2 linked regions of the Parafrankia irregularis genome follow. The protein of the gene in region 2 interacts with the protein of the main gene of each other region in a pairwise test. Links are inferred from orthologs where the notes say so. Each region holds a gene or a part of one and is shown on either strand. Other genes may lie near its edges. The genes, in order: ligA and AWX74_RS25900.

What was found.
Region 1: the proteins of AWX74_RS25900 (region 2) and ligA interact in binary tests that used the Escherichia coli proteins (3 or more experiments, as listed by UniProt). The link is inferred for Parafrankia irregularis from one-to-one orthologs.

What each region holds. Positions count from the first base shown.
Region 1 is NZ_FAOZ01000005.1:496,060-505,808, reverse strand. Bases 2,955-5,905 are described here. They hold ligA (NAD-dependent DNA ligase LigA), read left to right. Parts: upstream 2,955-3,334; coding sequence 3,335-5,476; downstream 5,477-5,905. Other genes in these bases: AWX74_RS11185 (putative bifunctional diguanylate cyclase/phosphodiesterase), read left to right, coding at 5,617-5,905; AWX74_RS11195 (methionine synthase), read left to right, coding at 2,955-3,199. In the rest of the region: AWX74_RS11205 (cysteine desulfurase family protein), read left to right, coding at 1-663; tRNA 2-thiouridine(34) synthase MnmA, read left to right, coding at 805-1,863; more of AWX74_RS11195, read left to right, coding at 2,090-2,954; more of AWX74_RS11185, read left to right, coding at 5,906-8,082; AWX74_RS11180 (ACT domain-containing protein), read right to left, coding at 8,236-8,952; Asp-tRNA(Asn)/Glu-tRNA(Gln) amidotransferase subunit GatC, read left to right, coding at 9,218-9,514; Asp-tRNA(Asn)/Glu-tRNA(Gln) amidotransferase subunit GatA, read left to right, coding at 9,532-9,749. UniProt on the Escherichia coli protein: DNA ligase that catalyzes the formation of phosphodiester linkages between 5'-phosphoryl and 3'-hydroxyl groups in double-stranded DNA using NAD as a coenzyme and as the energy source for the reaction.
Region 2 is NZ_FAOZ01000021.1:71,076-81,446, forward strand. The notes cover bases 4,301-7,873. They hold AWX74_RS25900 (leucine--tRNA ligase), read left to right. Parts: upstream 4,301-4,607; coding sequence 4,608-7,673; downstream 7,674-7,873. Other genes in these bases: AWX74_RS25895 (glucose 1-dehydrogenase), read left to right, coding at 4,301-4,336; arfB (alternative ribosome rescue aminoacyl-tRNA hydrolase ArfB), read left to right, coding at 7,800-7,873. Outside these bases: AWX74_RS25880 (BTAD domain-containing putative transcriptional regulator), read right to left, coding at 1-1,737; AWX74_RS25885 (alpha/beta fold hydrolase), read left to right, coding at 1,825-2,706; AWX74_RS25890 (TetR/AcrR family transcriptional regulator), read right to left, coding at 2,810-3,448; more of AWX74_RS25895, read left to right, coding at 3,557-4,300; more of arfB, read left to right, coding at 7,874-8,282; AWX74_RS25910 (hypothetical protein), read right to left, coding at 8,758-9,135; mycothiol conjugate amidase Mca, read right to left, coding at 9,232-10,137.

The sequences.
Region 1 (9,749 bases), on a different replicon or contig from region 2:
TTCCATACCGACGCGGTGCAGGCATTCGGCCAGGTGGAGACGTCCTTCGCCGCGAGCGCGGCGGACGCACTCACGATCAGCGCGCACAAGATCGGCGGCCCGGTCGGAGTCGGGGCGCTGCTCCTGCGGCGAGGCCTCGAGCTTGAGCCGCACCTGCACGGCGGTGGCCAGGAGCGCGACGTCCGTTCCGGCACCCTCAACACGCCCGGTGTCGCTGCCTTCGCGGCGGCCGCGCGCGTCGCCACAGCAGAGCTGCCCGCGGAGCGGCTCAGGCTTACCGACCTGCGCGATGACCTGGTGCGTCGGGTCCTCGCGCAGGTTCCCGGGGCCGTCCTCAACGGCGCGCCCTCCGGCGCCGGCCGGCTGCCCGGCAACGCCCATCTGACCTTTCCCGGCTGTGAGGGCGACTCGCTGCTCATGCTGCTCGACGCGCACGGAGTGGAATGCTCGACCGGTTCCGCCTGCTCGGCGGGAATCGCGCGGCCCTCTCATGTGCTGTTGGCTATGGGTGTCGAAGAGGCGCACGCTCGGGGTTCGCTGCGTTTCTCGCTCGGGCACGGTTCGGTCGCCGCGGACGTCGACGCGCTGGTCGCGGTGATCGGGCAGGTGGTCGAACGGGCGGGCCGGGCTGGTGAGCTCGCGGGCCTGATCTCGCGGGCCTGATCCCGGGCGGATCTGGTCCCGGGCGGATCTGGTCGTGCGGGTCTGGCCTCGCGGATCCTGACAGCGGGTCGGAACAGCTGGTCGGAGGGCCGTCTGGCCGGACGGGAGAGCGGGAGAGCGGGAGATGGGATCGTGAGCGGGATGAAGGTGCTCGCGGCAATGTCGGGTGGCGTCGATTCGGCGGTCGCCGCGGCCAGGGCCGTGGACGCCGGTCATGATGTGACCGGCGTCCATCTCGCCCTGTCCCGGTCGCCGGCCTCCGACCGGGTCGGTTCTCGAGGCTGCTGCACTCTGGAGGACGCGCGGGACGCCCGTCGTGCCGCCGACGTGCTCGGTATCCCCTTCTACGTGTGGGATCTCGCGGACCGCTTCGAGGCGGAGGTCATCGACCAGTTCGTCGCCGACTACGCCGCCGGACGAACCCCTAACCCATGTGTTCAGTGCAATGAGCGCATCAAGTTCTCCGCCGTCCTGGACAAGGCGCTCGCGCTCGGGTTCGACGCCGTGGTCACCGGGCATCACGCGCGACTCGACCCGGACGGCACCCTGCGCCGCTCGGTGGACCTGGCCAAGGACCAGTCCTACGTGCTCGGCACGCTGCGCCCCGACCAGCTCGCCGCGGCTCGGTTCCCGCTCGGCGACTCGACGAAGGCCCAGGTCCGTGAGGAGGCGGCGCGCCGTGGGCTGGGCGTCGCCGACAAGCCGGACAGCCACGACATCTGCTTCGTCGCCGCCGGGGACACCGGGGCCTGGCTCCGTGACCGGCTGGGGCCGCGGCCCGGCCCCATCGTCGACTCCGAGACCGGCGAGACCCTGGGCGAGCACGACGGCGCCTACGCCTTCACGGTGGGGCAGCGCCGGGGCCTGCGGCTGGGCCACCCCGCGCCGGACGGCCGTCCACGCTACGTGCTCGAGGTGTCCCCGGTGACGTCCACGGTGACCGTCGGGCCGGCGCGGGCGCTGGACATGCGCAGCCTGGTCGCGGAGCGGATCGTCTGGCCGCACGAGGGCCCGGTGTCATGCGTGGCGCAGGTGCGGGCACACGGTGGTGTGGTCCCCGCGGTGGTCCGTGCCCGTGGCGAGGAGCTTGACGTGCAGCTGGTGGAGCCTGTGCGTGGGACGGCGGCCGGTCAGGCCGTGGTGTTCTACGACGGCGACCGTGTGCTCGGCGGCGGCCGCATCCGCTCGCTGGCCGCCTGACATCCTTTTCCGGATCCGGTCCCTGACGGCGGAAGCCATGTCGGGGCGCCCGCGACGTGGGCCAGCCCGGGACCGGCCCGATGCGATGGCATCGGCACGGCACCAGGCACGAGGGCACCAGGCGACGGCACCGGCGACGGCACCCGGCCGGCCGCGGGCGTGTGATGCGTCTGAGACCCGGGATGCGTCCGGAGACTGTTCCGGAGATTGAGGAGTCGATGTGGCGATGATGTGGTCCGCGACGGAGCGCGAGCCTGGGCCGCCGGAGGAGGGGGACAGCGCGTCGCCGGCTGGCCAGGCCCCTGCCGCGCCCGAAGGCCTGCCGTGGTCGGCGGGGTGCGCGTCGGGTGTCGGGTCACTGCCCGACCTCGACCCGGTCGAAGCGGCGCGCTACGTGCTGGGGGAGGTCCCGGACCTGCCCTTCCTGCCGGAGCTGCCCGCCCGCGGAGTGGGTGCGGACATGATCGGCCGGACCTGCGCGGTGCTGGCGGATCTGCCGGTTGATCTGCAGCCATCCGGTTGGCGGCTGGTGCCGCGCCCGGGGCTCGACCTCCGCCGGGCCCGCGACCTGCTTGAACGGGACCTCGACGCGTTCACCGAGGCGGCCGCCGGCTACACCGGCCCGATCAAGGTGGCCGTCGGTGGTCCCTGGACGTTGGCGAGCACGGTGGAGCTGCCACGCGGGCACAAGGCGCTCGTGGACGCCGGAGCCACCCGTGATCTCGCGGAGGGCCTCGCGGAGGGGCTCAGCAGCCACCTGACCGACCTCGCTCGCCGGGTGCCGGGAGCCCGCCTGGTGGTTCAGCTGGACGAGCCGGCGCTGCCGGCGGTGCTCGCCGGACGCATCCGCACACCCAGTGGCTTCTCGGTGCTGCGCGCGGTCGAGGAAGGGCCGGCGACGGAGCGGCTGGCGGCCGTCCTGACCACGGCGACCGCGGTCGGGGCGGTGATCGCGGCCGGCGTGCACTGCTGTGCGCGGGACGTCCCGATCGGACTGCTGCGCCAGGCCGGGGCCCGCTTCGTCGGCCTGGACGCGACGCTGCTCACCCGGGACCAGGACGACGCCGTCGGCGAGGCGGTCGAGGCGGGGATGGGGCTGATGCTCGGCCTGGTACCGACCTCCGCCGGAGTCGGCCAGGATCTGTCGGACCCTCGTCGTACCGTCGCGGTGGCGGTCGACCTGTGGCGTCGGCTGGGTTTCCGTCCGGAGCTGCTGGGAGAGGTGGTCGCGGTGACACCAACGTGTGGTCTGGCTCATGCCACGGTGGCCGATGCGCGTGCCGTGCTGCGGCACTGCCGTCTGGCGGCGCGTGTCCTGGTGGAATCACCGCAGTGATTTCCACACTGTGAGCCTTTTCCATCTCACGCTCGTCGGGCGTGTCGCGGCAGGTCGGAGCCGACGGTGGAAAAGGCTCAGTGACATCCGGCCGGTGAGTTCCGCTGCAGCTGTGGCGTGGGGAGTTCGGTGAGCATGGCGGAGGAAGGCGTCGAGCCGATGGCCGACAACCAGGCGGTGGCGGTGCCCGCGGTGGCGCCGGTGCCTGTAGCGGGGGAGGCCGAGGCGCCTGACACGGCTGTGCGCGCGCGTGCTGCGGAGCTGGCCCGTGATCTGGAGGAACATGCCCACCGCTACTACGTGCTCGACGCGCCGACCATCGCCGACGCCGAGTACGACGCGCTTCTGCGTGAGCTTGACCAGATCGAGCAGCAGTACCCGGAGCTGCGAACCGCGGACTCGCCGACACAGAAGGTAGCCGGCTCCTACTCGACGCTGTTCACGCCGGTCACCCACCTGGAACGGCTGCTGTCGCTGGACAACGTCTTCGACGAGGACGGGTTCCACGCCTGGGCCGCACGTGCCGCGCGGGAGCAGCCGGTGGAGGCCTGGCTGTGCGAGTTGAAGATCGACGGGCTCGCGGTCGACCTCGTCTACGAGGCCGGTGCTCTCGTGAGCGCGGCCACCCGCGGCGACGGCCGTACCGGTGAGGACATAACGCTGAACGTGCGCAGCCTGCGCAGCGTGCCGGCACGGCTGCGTGGTCCGGGCGTGCCGGAGCTGCTGGAGGTCCGTGGGGAGGTGTACTTCCCGACCGCGGGGTTCGCCGAGCTCAACGCGTCACTGGTCGAGGCGGGAAAGGCGCCCTTCGCCAACCCGCGAAACGCGGCTGCCGGGTCGCTGCGGCAGAAGGACCCCCGGGTCACGGCCAGCCGCCCGCTGGCCATGATCGTGCACGGGCTCGGCGCGAACCGGGGGTTCGAGATGGAGTCACAGTCGGCCGCCTACGAGCGGCTGGCTGAGCTGGGCCTGCCGGTCTCCACGCGCTATCAGGTGTGCGCGGGGGTCGATGAGGTACTCGCCTTCGTGCGGGCGTGGGGTGAGCAGCGGCACGACGTCGAGCACGAGATCGACGGCATCGTGATCAAGGTCGACGGTTTCGCCCAGCAGCGCCGGCTTGGCGCCACCTCGAAGGCGCCCCGCTGGGCGGTCGCGTTCAAGTACCCGCCCGAGGAGGTCACCACCCGGCTGCGGGACATCCAGGTCAACGTCGGCCGAACGGGTCGGGTGACACCGTTCGGGGTTCTCGAGCCGGTGAAGGTGGCGGGGTCGACGGTGGGTATGGCCACCCTGCACAACATCGACGAGGTGGGCCGCAAGGGAGTGCTCATCGGGGACATGGTCGTGCTCCGCAAGGCCGGCGACGTCATTCCGGAGATCGTCAGCCCGGTCGTCGACCTGCGGGATGGTTCGGAGCGTGCGTTCGTCATGCCCACGCACTGCCCGGAGTGCGGTACCGAGCTGGTCCGTCCGGAAGGCGAGGTGGACATCCGCTGCCCGAACACGGTGTCGTGTCCGGCGCAGCTGCGGGAGTCGGTTTTCCACCTGGCGTCGCGCGGTGCGCTCGATATCGACGGGCTGGGCTATGAGACCGCGACGGTGCTACTCGCCGAAGGGCGCATCCGTGACATAGGCGACATTTTTCATCTCGCCCCGGAGTCCTTCGAGGGTCTGCGTGGCTTTGCGAGCAAGAAGGTCGACCAGATTCTGCGCGGGATCGAGGCGGCTCGGGACCGGCCGCTGTGGCGGTTGCTCGTCGGGTTGTCGATCCGGCATGTGGGGCCGACCGCCGCCCGCGCGTTGGCCCGGGAGCTGCGCTCCCTCGACGCGATCGCCGCCGCGCCGGCCGAGCGGCTCGCCGTCGTCGACGGGGTCGGGCCGAAGATCGCCGAGGCGGTGGTCGACTGGTTCGCCGATCCCCGCCATCGCGATGTCGTGGCCCGTATCGCAGCCGGTGGGGCCCGTCTGGCGGATGAGGGCGCGGGAGAGGGCCCCGGGCTGCTGGACGGTGTCGTCGTCGTCATCACCGGAACACTGCAGGGGTGGAGCCGGGACACGGCTACCGAGGCGGTGCAGGCGCGCGGCGGAAAGGTCACCGGCTCGGTGAGCAAGAAGACCACTTTCGTGGTCGCCGGGGTGGATCCAGGTGCCTCGAAGTACCAGAAGGCGCTGAGTCTGCGGATTCCGTTGCTCGACGAGACGGGCTTCGCAGCGCTGCTCGGTGACGGAGCGGATGCGGCCAGGGCGCTTGCCGTGCACGAAGAGGGGGAGGGGTAGCCTTCGAATCCTGGCAGCGAAAGGTTCATCACGGTGAGCACTCATATGTTCTGTCATGTACCTGGCCGCGTGACGGGCCGCGCTTACGAGCATCTGCAACACGTCGACGGATCGGCTCCGGGCGGACCTGGGCTTTGCTGATGGGGGGCCCTCGGCCGAGCGACGGGCCGTCGGGGCTGTCCGAGGCGTCTGGGCTGTCCAGGCCACCCGCATCGTTGTCCGCCGTCTGGGCGGCTGTGGGCGGGGCGCTGGGATGCCTGTCCGCATTCGCGATCATCGCCGTCGCGGCCGGCCATGGCGGGTTCGACGATCTCGGGGTGGCCTTCGCGCTGCTCGCCGGGCTCACCGTCGCCGTCGGCCCGCAGCCGCACCCGTCGCTGATGCCGTCAGCATCGGCGCAGATCACCGGGCCACTGCCAGGGGCTGGGGCGGGGTCTGGGCTGCTGTCGGGGCTGGGGCCCGGCTCCGCGGCGACCCAGGTGGTGGGTGGCGGCGGCACGGACCTCACGGGCACCTTCCTTTTCGCGATTCTGCTCGGCTGGGGTGCGGCGCCGGCGCTGGCGGTTCACCTCGTCGTGGGTGTTCTGCTGGAGCTGCCACGACGGAGTTCGCTGGGGCTTGTGGTGGCCCGGGTGGGGCGTCGCGCGCTTGGGCTCGCCGCAGCCGGGGCCGTCGTGGCGGCGTTCGGTCTCGACCGCACCCTCGGTACCGCCGAGCTGCCGGCTGTCGCCCTCGCCGCGCTGGTGCTGTTCGTGATCGATGACCTGGCCGGCGCTCCAGTCGGGCCGCTTCGGTCGCGCGGGCCGCTTCGGTCGCGCGGGCCGGTTCGGCCTGCGCGGCCGAACCGGCTGGGCCGGCCGGGCAGGCCGGGCGCGCGTGCCGGCGGAGCTGCCCGTGGCTGGCGCAACGACATCCGCGGGGGCGGTAACCGTGGGAGCGGCAGCCGTGGGAGCGGCAGCCGTGGCGATGCATCGTTCCGTCTGCTGTACAACGAGCTGCATCGGCGACTGGCGGTCGCCGCGGCCCTGCTGTCCCTCGCGCCGTTGATCGTGATCGCCGCCGGGCGTGGTCCCTGGCTGGCGCTGCTGCTCCTGCCCGCGCTGCGGGTGGTGACGAGGGTCGGTGAGGGCGCGCGGCAGAAGGAGCATGAGGCCCGTCATGACGGGCTGACCGGCCTGCCGAACCGGACCGCGCTCGCCGAGCGTGCGGCGCTCAGCATCGCGGCGGCGGAACGGACCGGTACTCGTGTCGGGTTGCTGCTGCTCGACCTCGACCGGTTCAAGGAGGTCAACGACCGGCTCGGGCACGATGTCGGCGACCGTCTGCTGGTTGTCGCCGCGGCTCGTCTCGCCGCTGCCCTGCGCCCAGGGGACGTCGTCGCGAGGCTCGGTGGTGACGAGTTCGCGGTGCTGCTTCCGTGGCTTCCACCCGGCGCCGACGGTCGAACTGTCGCCACCGAGGTCGCCGGGCGGGTGCGCGGTGTCGTGCGCGCGCCGTACGAGATCGACGGTCAGTTCTGCGACATCGATGTGAGTGTCGGTGTGGCGCTCTACCCCGATCACGGCGCCGATCTGCCAGCGCTGTCGCAGTCCGCCGATATCGCGATGTACGCGGCGAAGGAGCATCGGCTGGGGGTCCAGGCCTACGGCCCGCGTGACGCCCGCCGGGCCCGGCTGCGTACGCGGACCACGGCGGAGCTGGGCTACGCCCTCGACCACGGGCAGCTCGAACTGCACTACCAGCCTCAGGCGGAGATCGTCGACGGAAGGGTGCGCCGAACCGAGGCGCTGCTGCGTTGGCGGCACCCGAGCCGCGGTCTGCTGCTGCCGGGAGTCTTCGTTCCGCTCGCCGAGTCCGCTGGTCTGATCCGTCCGATCACCTCCTGGGCGATGGACACGGCGCTGGCCCAGACCGCCCGGTGGCACGCGGCCGGGATCCCGGCCGCGGTCGCGCTGAACGTTTCCCCGCGTGATCTGCGAGACCCCGGTTTCGTCGGGTCCGTCGCGAGCGCGCTTGCCGCCAACAACCTGTCACCGGGCGCACTCACCTTCGAGGTGACCGAACGGGCGCTGACCGCCGACGGCGACGGGGCCGCCCGCGCGCTACGGGATCTGGTCGACCTCGGCGTGACCGTGAGCCTGGATGACTTCGGCACCGGACTGATCTCCCTGGACGCCCTGCGTCGGTTGCCGATCGGCGAGATCAAGATTGATCGGACGGTGATCGGGCGGCTGGGCGCCGACCCCCGAGACGCCGTCACGATGGGCCCGGCCGATGGGGAAACCGCGGCCTGGGAGGCAGCCACCAGGGAGGTCGCCTTCATTCGCGCCGTGGTGCGGATGGCGTCCGACCTCGGGATGCGCGTCGTGGCGGAAGGCGTCGAGACATCGACGGAGTGGTGCCAGCTCGCCGGTTTCGGCGCGGACGCCGCGCAGGGCTGGCATGTGGCGCCGGCACTGCCCGCGGCGTTGGTCACACGGTGGCTGGTCGAGCCCGGCCAGGCCCGCGAGCTTCTCACCGGACATCGTCCCGGTGAGGCCCGCCAGGTGGATTCCAGGCACGGCCAGTCACAGGACGCCGTGGTGAGCCTGAGCCGTGACGGCTGACGGGACTGCACCGGGTTCCGTCAGCTTCCAGCGGGCTGCGCGCCGAACCGGACGATCGCCTGCCGAGACGCTGCGATGTTCCAGGTCAGGCTGTCCGCCGAAGGCGTCGTTGACGGGCCGGGCGTCGTTGACGGGCCGGCGGACGGTCGCTCGTTAGCGCCGGGGGCCGTTGGTACGGGCGAGGCTGGCGGCGATGCCGGCCAGATGCGCCAGACGCGCGATCTCCGAGCCACGGAACGCCGGGCCGCCTGGTCTGCCGACGAGCAGGACCAGCTGGTCGTGGCCGACAGGCGCGGCGGCGAGCTCCATGCTGACCGCCTCCCAGCGGGCCGGGAACTCCCCATCGCTGGGTGCGATTCGCCTGGCCTTCTCCAACGGCAGCCACGGCAGGGAGATGCGGACCCGTTCCGGCACGCCCAGGTCGTCGCTGCCGAGGTTGGGAGCGCCCACCGACGCCTCGCGGACGCGGACGTCACCCGGCGCCAGGTGTTCGAGCAGCAGGGCCCAGTCGGCGTTGAAGACACCCGAGACCAGCTCGGTCAACACGGCCGCGGCTTCGGAGGGACGTTCCGTCAGCGCGTCGACGAGCTCCAGGTCGTCGCCGATACCGGCACCGTCGGCGAGGAAGGGGCGCAGGGCCTCGACGGTCACCCCGGGAACGGACTGCGCGGCCGTGAACACGCGGTCGGCCAGACCGCCGGGCGGCAGCAGCACGATCATGTCGTCGACCGCGCCGGCGGGTGTGTGCTCCACGACCGAGAGGCTCACGATGTCGATCCCCGCCGCGCCGAGGGCCGTCGCCACCGCGCCCAGCGCGCCAGGATGGTCGGGCAGAAGGAGCCGGAGCAGGTACGACATGCGGCTGAGCATGCGCAAGATGTGTGACGCTGTCATGGCGATCACGTCACGGGCAGATGTCGATGCAGGTCACCTGCCTGTTAGGAAACGGTTTTCGGGAACGGGTGATCGTGGGTGGCTGTGTGCGTCGCGCGGCGCGCCGGCTCCGCGACGCGGACCCGTACGATGAGTGCACGCTGACGCCGCGCTTCGCCAGGTACGCCGCTGCCCGCGCGGCGCGCGCCACGACCTAGCCGATGTAGGGCCTGTGCCCACCGCTCACGAGGGGTCCACCGGAATGGCGATCACCCGGGACGAGGTCGCGAACCTTGCCCGCCTTTCGCGGATGTCCCTGTCCTCCGCTGAGCTCGACGCGCTGGCACCGCAGCTGGAGGCGATTCTCGGCGCCGTGGCCAGGGTCGCCGAGGTGGCGGCGGCAGACATTCCGCCGACCTCGCACGCCGTACCGCTCACCAATGTCTTCCGCGCGGACGTGACTCGCCCGTCGCTGCCGGTCGCCGACGTCCTCGCCGGCGCGCCCGCCGCCGAGGAGGGCCGGTTCCGGGTGCCGCGCATTCTCGATCCGGAAGAGTGAAGGGCACCAGGCTGCACATGACCGACGTTTCAGGCATCTCGACGCCCGTGGAGTCCGCCCGGACGGACGACGTCGTCCGGCTGACGGCTGCCGCGACGGCCGCCGCGATCGCCGCGGGTGAGCTTTCCGCGGAGGAGGCCACCCTCGCCGCTCTGGACCGCATCGCGAAGGTCGACGACGCGGTGCACGCGTTCCTGCACGTCGATGCGGAAGGCGCGCTTGCCGCCGCCCGCGC
Region 2 (10,371 bases):
ACCGGGCATCCCGCTGGTCGCGGTGGCCGCGAGGGCGCGGTCGTAGAGCGGTCGAGCCCGGTCCCAGCCGTGCTCCTCGCAGGTTCGCAGGGCGTGGAACCAGGCGGTGAAGACAGCGGCCAGCGGGCGTTCGTGCCGGTGCGCGAGACGGTCCACCGCGTCGGCCTCGGCGCCGGCGGCGTCCAGGTCACCGAGCGCGGTCAGGGCCTGGAAGCGGACGATCCGGCCGAGGATCTCGTGGCTCGGCAGGCCGTGGTCGACGGCCAGACCGGTCAGTTCGACGCCGATGGCGGCACGCCGGGCGGCCCCGCCGCACGGGCCGAACGCCTGCATGAAGGCGCCATTGAGGGCGAAAGCCAGCACCGACGGGTCCCCCTGGGCCCGGGCCAGGCGGACCGCTTCGTCCGCGGCGCGCTCGGCGCGCAGCCGCCACGGCTCATCCGCCGGGGCCGCCCCGGCGAGCGGCGGCGGCCGGTCCGCGGCGGCATCGCCGCGGGACTCCACCGCCACGACCGACAGCAGCCGCGCACGCAGCACCGGCGGCCCCTCCGGGACACCAGCGGCGGCCCGGGCCGCCGCACGGACCAGCGCGCCCGCCGCGGCCGGGTCGTCCGCCCTGGTCCACACAGCAGGGACGTCGTAGGACGCGATCACGTGGGCCGCGAGCACCGGATCGCCGGTCGCCTCGGCCGCTTCGACCACGTCACCGCGCTGGGCACGCGCCTCCGCCAGCCCGGCCGCGCCGGTGACGGCGAGATCGCGTACCAGACCGGCCGCGGCATGTAGCCGGGCCCGCGAGCGCGCGGGTACCGACCGGTCCCAGGCGGCTGCCGTCCGGTCCCACACACTGTCGGCGATGCCGGCGCCCACGGTGGTCCGCGCCACGCCGGGGGCGGATCGGCCGGCGGTGATCCGAGCTTCGGCGCGGGCGAGCGCAGGGGACGGGCCTGCTCCCGCGGGCCGGACGACGAAACCGTGCGCACGGCGCAGGGCGGCCAGGGCATCGCCCGGACGGCCGGCGCGGTCCAGGGCGGTCGCCAGCAGCACCCACGCGTCCTCCCGCCCGGGATGGGCGGTGGCGTGGGCCTCCAGGTCGGGCAGTGCGTCGCGGGCGCGGCCCGTTGCCACGAGCGCGTCGGCGCGCTGCTCGACCGCTCGTAGACGCAGCTCCGTCAGCCTGGTGCGCTCGGCAACGCACCAGGATGCGTGCGGGAAGTCGGCGAGGGCGGGCCCCCGCCACAGGTCGAGTGCCTCGTCCCACAGCGCGGCGGCGGTCAGCGGCGCCGCCGCCTCGGCGCGGGCCGCGGCGTCCTCGAAGCAGCAGGCGTCGACGGCGTCGCGGTCCAGGCGCAGGACGTAGCCCGGCCCCTGCGTGGCCAGCAGTCGGGAGGCGGTGCGCGGCGGCCGGTCCGGTTCGAGCGCCCGGCGCAGCGCGGCGACGAACGTGCGCACCGCGGCGACCGCGCCGGCCGGGGGCGCACCGTCCCACAGGTCGGCGACCAGCCGGTCGATCGGGACCACCCGGTTGCGGGCGACCAGCAGCCGAGCCAGCACCTCCCGATGGCGGGGCGCGCCAAGTGCGACCGGTTCGCCGGCCGGCCTCCAGGCAGCCACCGGCCCCAGCAGTCCGAACCGCAGGTCCTCCACCGCAGGATCCTCCACCGGGCGGCCGGTCCGGCGCAGCCGTCGGGGTGCCGGCCGGCGGGGTGCCGGCCAGCGGGCCGCGCCTTCACTCATCGATCGCTCATTCGGGGCCCGCAGCATGGGCTCCGCCCCGGGCACCGGGCCGTCCCGGCCCCCGCCCACGAGTACCAGGAGCAGCCGGTGCACCCTCTGAGCATTCCCGGATTCGACGTCCACCGCGTGCGGGTCGACGACGGGGTCACCCTGGAGGCCGAGGTCGGCGGGTCGGGCCCGCCCGTCCTGCTGCTGCACGGCTTCCCGCAGACCCGGCTCATGTGGCGGCATGTGGCCGCCGACCTCGCCGCCGACCACACCGTCATCTGCCCCGACCTGCGTGGCTACGGAGCAAGCGACAAGCCCGCCGAGACCGGGCCCGAGATCTACGCCAAGCGGACCATGGCCCGGGACGTCGTCCGCCTGGCCACCGAGCTGGGACACGAGCGATTCACCCTGGCCGGCCACGATCGAGGCGCGCTGGTGGCGTTCAGGGCGGCTCTGGACCACCCGGAGGCGGTGGCCCGCGTGCTCCTCCTCGACGTCCTCGCGACCCTCGACATGTGGGACGCGATGCACGGCGTGTCCGCCGCGGTGGGCTTCCACCTCTATCTCATGGCCCAGGCGCCGGGCCTGCCCGAGACGATGATCCGGTCAAGTGCCGACGCGTTCTTCGGCTACTTCCTCGACGTCTGGGCGAACGACCCGGACGCCGTCCCGAACGCCGTCCGCCGCCACTACCTCGACTCCAGCGCTCGCGCCGTTTCCTCCATCGTCGCCGACTACCGGGCCTCCGCGCAGATCGACGTGGCCCATGACAGCGCCGACCGCGAGGCCGGGAACCGGCTCGCCATGCCGGTCTCCGTGCTCCAGCAGGACTGGGGCGCGGCCCTCGGCTACCACGCCGAAGGGCTGTGGCGGGCCTGGGCACCCGACCTGCGCCACCGCACGGTCAGCTGCGGGCACTTCATGGCCGAGGAGGACCCGGCCCTCGTCACCGCCGAGATCCGCGCCCTCGCCAGCCGCTGACCCGACCCTCGGGGAGTGCGGGCAGGCCCGCGGCCACGCGCCGTACGTCGGGCGCCGGCGGCCGCGGGCCCGAGGCCGGGGTTGGGTACGGGACCGGACCGGCTTACCCCTCGGCGGCCTGAGCCGCCGTGCCGTACCTGGCCTCCATCGTCCGGACCGCCTCGGTGACGACGCGTTCGTTGGTGGCGTCGTCGAGAGGCCAGCGGGGAAGCAGCATCCGGGGCCAGAAGACGTAGTTGGAGATCATGCCGAGGAACTGGGTGGCGGCCATGTCGGGGTCGTCCACAGCGATCGTCCCGGCGTCCCGTTCGGCCTCCAGGTAGCCGCGGACGGACTCGAAGTAGGGCATCTTGCCCCGGTTGAACTGGGTCTCCCCGAGCTCGGGGAAGCGGGGCAGCTCGGCGATGACGATGCGGAACAGGTCGGCCATGCCAGGGCGGGTGAGCAGATCCACATAGCGGCGGCCGATCGCGGTCAGACCTACCCGCAGATCGCCGGTCGGGGGCCGCACCTCGTCCTCGCCCGAGTCCCAGGAAGCCGTGACGATCGCGTCGAACAGGGCCGCCTTCGTCGGGAACTGCCTGAACAGGGTGGCCTTGGAGACCTCCGCCGCCTCCGCGATCTTCGCCAGCGAGGTCCGGTCATAGCCGGAGTCGAGGAACAGGCGGGTGGCCGCGGCCAGGATCGCGGCCCGCTTCTGCTCGGCGACGCGCTGGTGGTAGGCCGAGGGCTCGCTGGTCACGGCACCAGCCTAGACGAGAAGGCGAGCCACTTGACTCACCATCTGCCGCACCCTAGGTTCAGATGCGAGGCGAGTCACTCGTCTCACTACCTGAAAGGAGCACCCACCATGGGACGCTTCGACAACCACACCGTTCTCGTCACCGGAGGCACCGGCGGCCAGGGCTCCAGCCACCTGCGCGCCTACCACGCCGAAGGCGCAGGCGTCGTCATCGCCGACATCAACGACGGCGGTGGCCGGGCCCTCGCCGCCGAGCTCGGCGACCGCGCCCTGTTCGTCCACCTCGACGTCACCGACGAGGAATCGTGGAACGCCGCCATCGCTGCCACCGAACAGCACTTCGGCCCGCTGTCGATCCTGGTCAACAATGCCGGCGTGCAGAATCCGGCGGCTCCCGTCGAAGCCACCGACCGCCGCGTGTGGGACCGCGTCCTCGACATCAACCTCACCGGCACGTTCCTGGGCATCAAGGCGGCCGTTCCCTCCCTGCGCCGCAACGGCGGAGGTGTCATCGTCAACATCGCCTCCACATCCGGCATCGGCGGAACCGCCCACTACTCCCCGTATGTCGCCGGCAAGTGGGCTGTCCGCGGCCTCACCAGGACCGCCGCGCTGGAGCTCGGCCGCGACAACATCCGCGTCAACGCCATCCACCCCGGTGTCATAGCCACCCCGTTCATCACCGAGCCCGCCGCGGGGGCCGACGCTCCGATCTCGGACTTCTACTCCCCCGCGCCCTTCGCCATCCCCCGGCTCGGCCAGCCCGACGACATCACCCGTGCCCTGCTGTTCATCAGTTCCGACGAGGCGTCCTTCGCCACCGGCTCGGAGTTCGTCATCGACGGCGGCCTGCTGCTCGGCCCCGCCCTCAGGTACGAGGCCGCCTGACAGCGCACCCGCGACCGCCGGCGCCGGCCGCCGGCATCCCGCCTGCCCGCATCCCGGCCGCCCACGGGCCGGCCGACAGCGCCGCCGCCGGCGATCGCGGCGGCCCGGATAGGCTGGACGCCAGGAGTGATCCACGCCGTTCCCGCGCCCCGGTCCACGACCACCATCGCCACCGCCACCATCCCGGCGGGCCAGCGGCCATCCGTCGTCGGCCGGGGAGCGCGAGCGGACACGGGTCAACAGTGATCGATGTCTTGGGATGCGACCTGCGATGAACGAGCCCACCGAGAGCGACACCACCGCGGACGCCGCAGTCACCGCGGGCGGCGACGCCGACCTGCCCCACCGCTACGACTCGCGGCTCGCCGCGGAGATCGAACAGCGCTGGCAGCAGCGGTGGCTCAAGGACGGCACGTTCGAGTCGCCGAACCCGACCGGGCCGCTTTCCGCCGGCTTCGAGGCCGTCCAGGGCCGCGATCCGTTCTACGTGCTGGACATGTTCCCCTACCCGAGCGGGACGGGCCTGCATGTGGGGCACCCGCTCGGCTACATCGGTTCGGACGTCTTCGCCCGCTTCCTGCGGATGACCGGGCGCCACGTGCTGCACACCTTCGGCTATGACGCCTTCGGGCTGCCCGCCGAGCAGTACGCCATCAACACCGGCCAGCATCCGCGGGTGACGACCGAGGCGAACATCGCGAACATGCGGCGCCAGCTCTCCCGGCTGGGCCTGGGTCATGACACGCGCCGCGAGATCGCCACCACCGACACCACGTACTACCGCTGGACCCAGTGGGTCTTCCTCCAGATCTTCAACAGCTGGTACGACGACGAGGCCGGCCGGGCCCGGCCGATCAGCGAGCTGGTCGAGGAGTTCGAGAGCGGGCGCCGGTCGGCCGCCGGGGCGAGCGCCGGCGAGGCCAACCCCCGCCAGGCCGAGTGGTCCGAGCTGACGGCGAGCGAACGGCGTCGCGTCGTCGACGCCCACCGCCTCACCTACATCTCCGAGGAGCTGGTGAACTGGTGCCCGGGCCTGGGCACGGTGCTGGCCAACGAGGAGGTCACGCCCGAGGGGCGCAGCGACATCGGCAACTATCCGGTCTACCGGCGCCCGCTGCGTCAGTGGATGATGCGGATCACCGCCTATGCCGACCGGCTGATGTCGGATCTCGACCTGGTCGACTGGCCCGACTCCATCAAGCAGATGCAGCGCAACTGGATCGGGCCGAGTGACGGCGCCGCCGTCCGGTTCACCACGACGACCGGTGCCAGCGCCGGAACCGATGCCGGTGCCAGCGCCGGTGGCGATGCCGGCGCGCCGGTCGACATCGAGGTCTACACGACCCGTCCCGACACGCTGCCCGGTGCGAGCTTCCTGGTGCTGGCTCCGGAACACCCGCTCGTCGACGCGCTGATCGCCACCGACTGGCCGGCCGACACCCCGGCCAGCTGGCAGTTCGGGCAGGGCCGGCCCGCCGGCCCGCTCGAGGAGCACTGGACCCCACGGGCCGCCGTCGACGCCTACCGCGCTTTCGCCGCCCGGCGCAGCGACCGCCAGCGCGGCGGTGCGGAGATCGACCGCACCGGCGTGTTCACCGGGACGTACGTGACCAACCCGGTCGGCGGCGGTGTGATTCCCGTCTTCCTGGCCGACTACGTCCTGCTCGGCTACGGCACCGGGGCGATCATGGCGGTGCCGGCGCACGACGACCGGGACTTCTCCTTCGCCCGCGAGTTCGGCCTGCCGGTACAGGCCGTGCTGGAGCCGGATGAGGCCTGGCACTCCGAGCACGGCGTACCCGCGGGGGCACCCGCGTCCGCGTGGCCCGCGCCGTTCGCCGGTGAGGGCACGTATCTGCCCGGCCCGCCGAACCGCCCGGGCCTCGTCGGCCTGTCGAAGGCCGAGGCCATCAAGACCACGGTCGGCTGGCTGGAGGGCGCCGGTCGCGGCCGGGCCACCCGCTCCTACCGGCTGCGCGACTGGTTGTTCTCCCGCCAGCGGTACTGGGGCGAGCCGTTCCCGATCGTCTTCGACGACGAGGGGCTGCCGATCGCGGTTCCCGAGGACCAGCTGCCGGTCGAGCTGCCCGAGATGACCGACTTCCGGCCGCGTGCGATGGCCGACGACGACGAGAGCGAGCCCGTCCCGCCGCTGGCGAGAGCCACGGAGTGGACCACGGTCACCCTCGACCTCGGCGACGGCCCGCGCGAGTACCGGCGCGAGCTCAACACCATGCCGCAGTGGGCCGGCTCCTGCTGGTACTACCTGCGCTACCTCGACCCGACGAACTCCGAGCGGTTCGTGGATCCGACCGTCGAACGCTACTGGATGCACTCCGAGCGCGGGCCCGCCGGCGACGGCGGCGTCGACCTGTACGTGGGTGGCGTCGAGCATGCCGTTCTGCACCTGCTCTACGCCCGCTTCTGGCACAAGGTGCTGTACGACCTGGGCCTGGTCTCGACCCGGGAGCCGTTCAAGCGCCTCTACAACCAGGGCTACATCCAGGCCGACGCGTTCACCGACGAGCGCGGGATGTACGTCGCCGCCGCCGAGGTCGTCCGCGGCGCGGACGGGACCTTCACCCACGACGGGGCCCCGGTGAACCGGCGCTCCGGCAAGATGGGCAAGAGCCTCAAGAACAGCGTCAGCCCCGACGAGATGTACGACAGCTACGGTGCGGACACGCTGCGCGTCTACGAGATGGCGATGGGGCCGCTGGACGCGCACCGCCCGTGGCGCACCGACGACATCGTCGGCTCGTACCGGTTCCTGCAGCGGCTCTGGCGCAACATCATCGACGAGGAGTCCGGCGAGCCGCGGGTGCGTGACACCGGGCTTGGCGACATCGAGTCGGGCGACGAGGTCACCCGGGCGCTGCACCGGACGATCCTGGCCGTTCGGACGGACTACGCCGAACTGCGTTTCAACACCGCGGTCGCCCGGCTGATCGAGCTGACCAACCTGGCCAGCAAGCACTTCGGCGCCGGGCTCGCCGGGCCGCCGCGGGAGCTGGCCGAGGCCATGGTGCTGATGGTGGCGCCGCTGGCACCGCACCTCGCCGAGGAGCTGTGGACGCGACTGGGGCACGCCGGCTCGGTCTCGACCGTCCCCTTCCCCGAGGGGGACGAGTCGCTGGCCGCGGCCTCGACGGTCCGCCTGCCGGTGCAGGTCAATGGCAAGGTGCGGTTCACGATCGATGTCGCGCCCGACGCGGACGAGGCCGCGGTGCGCCAGGCACTGGAGGCACACGAGGACTACCCCCGCTACACGGCCGGCAAGACCGTCAAGCGCCTCATCGTGGTCCCCGGCCGGATCGTCAACATCGCCCTGGGCTGACGGCACAGCCAGCCTGGCGGAACAGCCAGCCTGGCGGAACAGCCAGCCTGGCGGAACAGCCAGCCTGGCGGAACAGCCAGCCTGGCGCACAACAGGTAACGGCGTCGCGGGCGGATCAGGCCCGAAATGCCCGCGACGACCGAGCCGTCGCCCTGGGACGATGGCGGGGTGCTGCCGAGCGTTCTGATGATCCGGCCGGGGTTCGCGATCCCGGCCGGCGAGCTCACGTGGCGCTACTCGCGATCCGCGGGGCCGGGTGGGCAGTCGGTGAACACCTCGGACAGCCGCGTCGAGCTTTCGTTCGATCTTGCCCGCGCGCCATCCGTGCCCGAGCGGATGCGAGCCAGGGCGCTGGCGCGGCTGGAGGGTCGCCTGGTCGGTGGGGTTCTGACCCTGGCCGCGTCCGAGCATCGCTCGCAGCTACGGAACCGGGAGGCCGCGGCGGCACGGCTGGCCGACGTCCTGCGGGAGGCCACGGCACCTCCACCGCGGCCACGGCGGCCGACCAGCCCCACCCGTGGTTCGGTCGAGCGGCGGCTGGCCGGCAAGAAGCGCCGCAGCGAGATCAAAAAGGATCGAGGCGGGGGCCGCCGCGGGCCAGATGAGTGATCAGGCCCGGGAACCGAGCGGGAAAGGGGTGGCCGGCGGGGGTGCGTGAGTGTCGCACGGGCTCGGCCTCCGGCACGGGGGGGCTCCCCGACGTTCGTCCGACCATCCGACCAGCCGACCACGATTTTCTCATGGCCGCGCGTGCCCGAAGCCGCCCTCTCGCTGTCGCACCATGGCGCCGATCAAGATCGGTAGTCCGTCGTACGGGTGGCGTTCGTACGCCAGGAACGTGACTGGCGTCCTGAGCGCGGTGGCCCGGCAGGGCGAGTCCGAAGCGTGAAGGATGTTGGCCGTTCCGACAACCAAAATCCCTCACGCTTGCGGATTGCCAGGTGACCCCGCACCCCTTTTGCCCCTCTTGAGGCGAATTGCTGGCGTTACGCGGCGGCGCGGGATCCGACAGCAACGGCAGCCCGAAGCTCGGGATCTCGCCACACGCTCCCGGCCGTCGTGCCGGCGGCGGGGCGGGCTCGGCTCAGACCGAGCCGGTTCCCGTATCCTCCGCTGTTCCCTGTCTGCCGCGCTGGCGAGGAAGCTTCTCCTTGGCTCCCTTCGCCCCCTTGGCCGGCGCAGCCGCGCTCGCACTCGCAGCCGCGGCGCCCTCGGCGCCGCGCTCGGCGGTGGCCAGAGCGCCCGCCGCCGGGTCACCGACCGCCTCGCCGCGGTTCGTCAGATCCCCGCGCGGCCGGCCGAACTCGCCGTTCTCCACGTTCGCCCGCATCCTGCGCAGGCTCTTCGAGAGGAGCACGAAGAGCCCGGCTGACGCGAGGATCAGCACGAAGACCACGAGGGCGCCGCTGGTGCCCGTGCCTATCTCGGCGGCGAGCCGCACCCCGCCGGACGTGTCATCCACTGACCAGCACCTCCTGTAGTCAAGAGTCTTTCAGCTGACGGTCCGCGGCCAGCGATGCCGCGGTGCCGCGGTGCCGCGACAACAGCCGAAAGGCTCTCAGCGGATTCCGTTGAACAGATCGTCTTCGGGTAGTACGCCCACCTCGATCAGGGACCGGGCGAGCTGGTAGTCCTCGGTGGGCCAGGCGTCGCGCTGCAGGGTGAGCGGTACCCGGAACCACGGCCCGTCCGGGTCGACCTGGGTCGCATGCGCGAGCAGGGCGCGGTCCCGGACCTCGAACCAGTCCTCGCAGCGAACCCGAGTGGTCAACCGGCCGGTGTCCTCCGCCCGGTCGATCCATTCGTCCAGCCGCTTCCCATAGGGCGACTCCAGGCCCGCGGCGCGCATCCCCTCGTGCAGGGCGAGGATGCGGTCCTTGTGGAAGGTCAGGTGGTAATAGAGCTTCAGCGGCTGCCACGGCGCAAGGCCCAGCTCGAGGCCCACCTCGGGATAGCGGGAGGGGTCACCGGCGGCCTCGAACGCCTCCACGCTGATCTGGTGGGTCATGATGTGATCCGGATGCGGGTAGCCGCCGTTCTCGTCGTAGGTCGTGACGACCTGCGGGCGGAACTGGCGGATCAGGCGCACCAGCGGGCGGGCGGCGTCCGCCAGGGGCTGCGTGGCGAAGGTCCCCTCGGGCAGTGGCGGCAGCGGGTCACCTTCGGGCAGCCCCGAGTCGATGAACCCCAGCCACTCCTGCTGCACTCCGAGTATCTTCCGTGCCCGTTCCATCTCCTCACGCCGGACCTCTGGCATCCGCGCGAGGACCTCGGGCGAATCCATTGCCGGATTGAGGATGCTGCCCGCCTCACCGCCGGTACACGTGACCACCAGCACCTCGACGCCCTCGTGGGCATAGCGGGCCATCGTCGCCGCGCCCTTGCTGGACTCGTCATCGGGATGCGCGTGGACGGCCATGAGCCGCAGACCACGCTCCTGTTCGGCCGGGAGCATGCAGCCCATTGTGGCTGACGTCCGGAGCGGACCGGGCCGGCCGGCGCCCGCGCGGCGGCCACCTGGGCCGCCGCAGGGCAGCCCCCTGTGGGCCCTCAACCGCCTGGCTCCGCACCAACCGGGGCGGTCGACCGCCCCGGGAACGAGGGACAGGCCGGCACAAACGAGACCCAGCTCACTCTTGATCTGGAAAAGTCACCGAGCGGCGTGGCACAATACACCGTCCGCACACGCTCCAAAGAC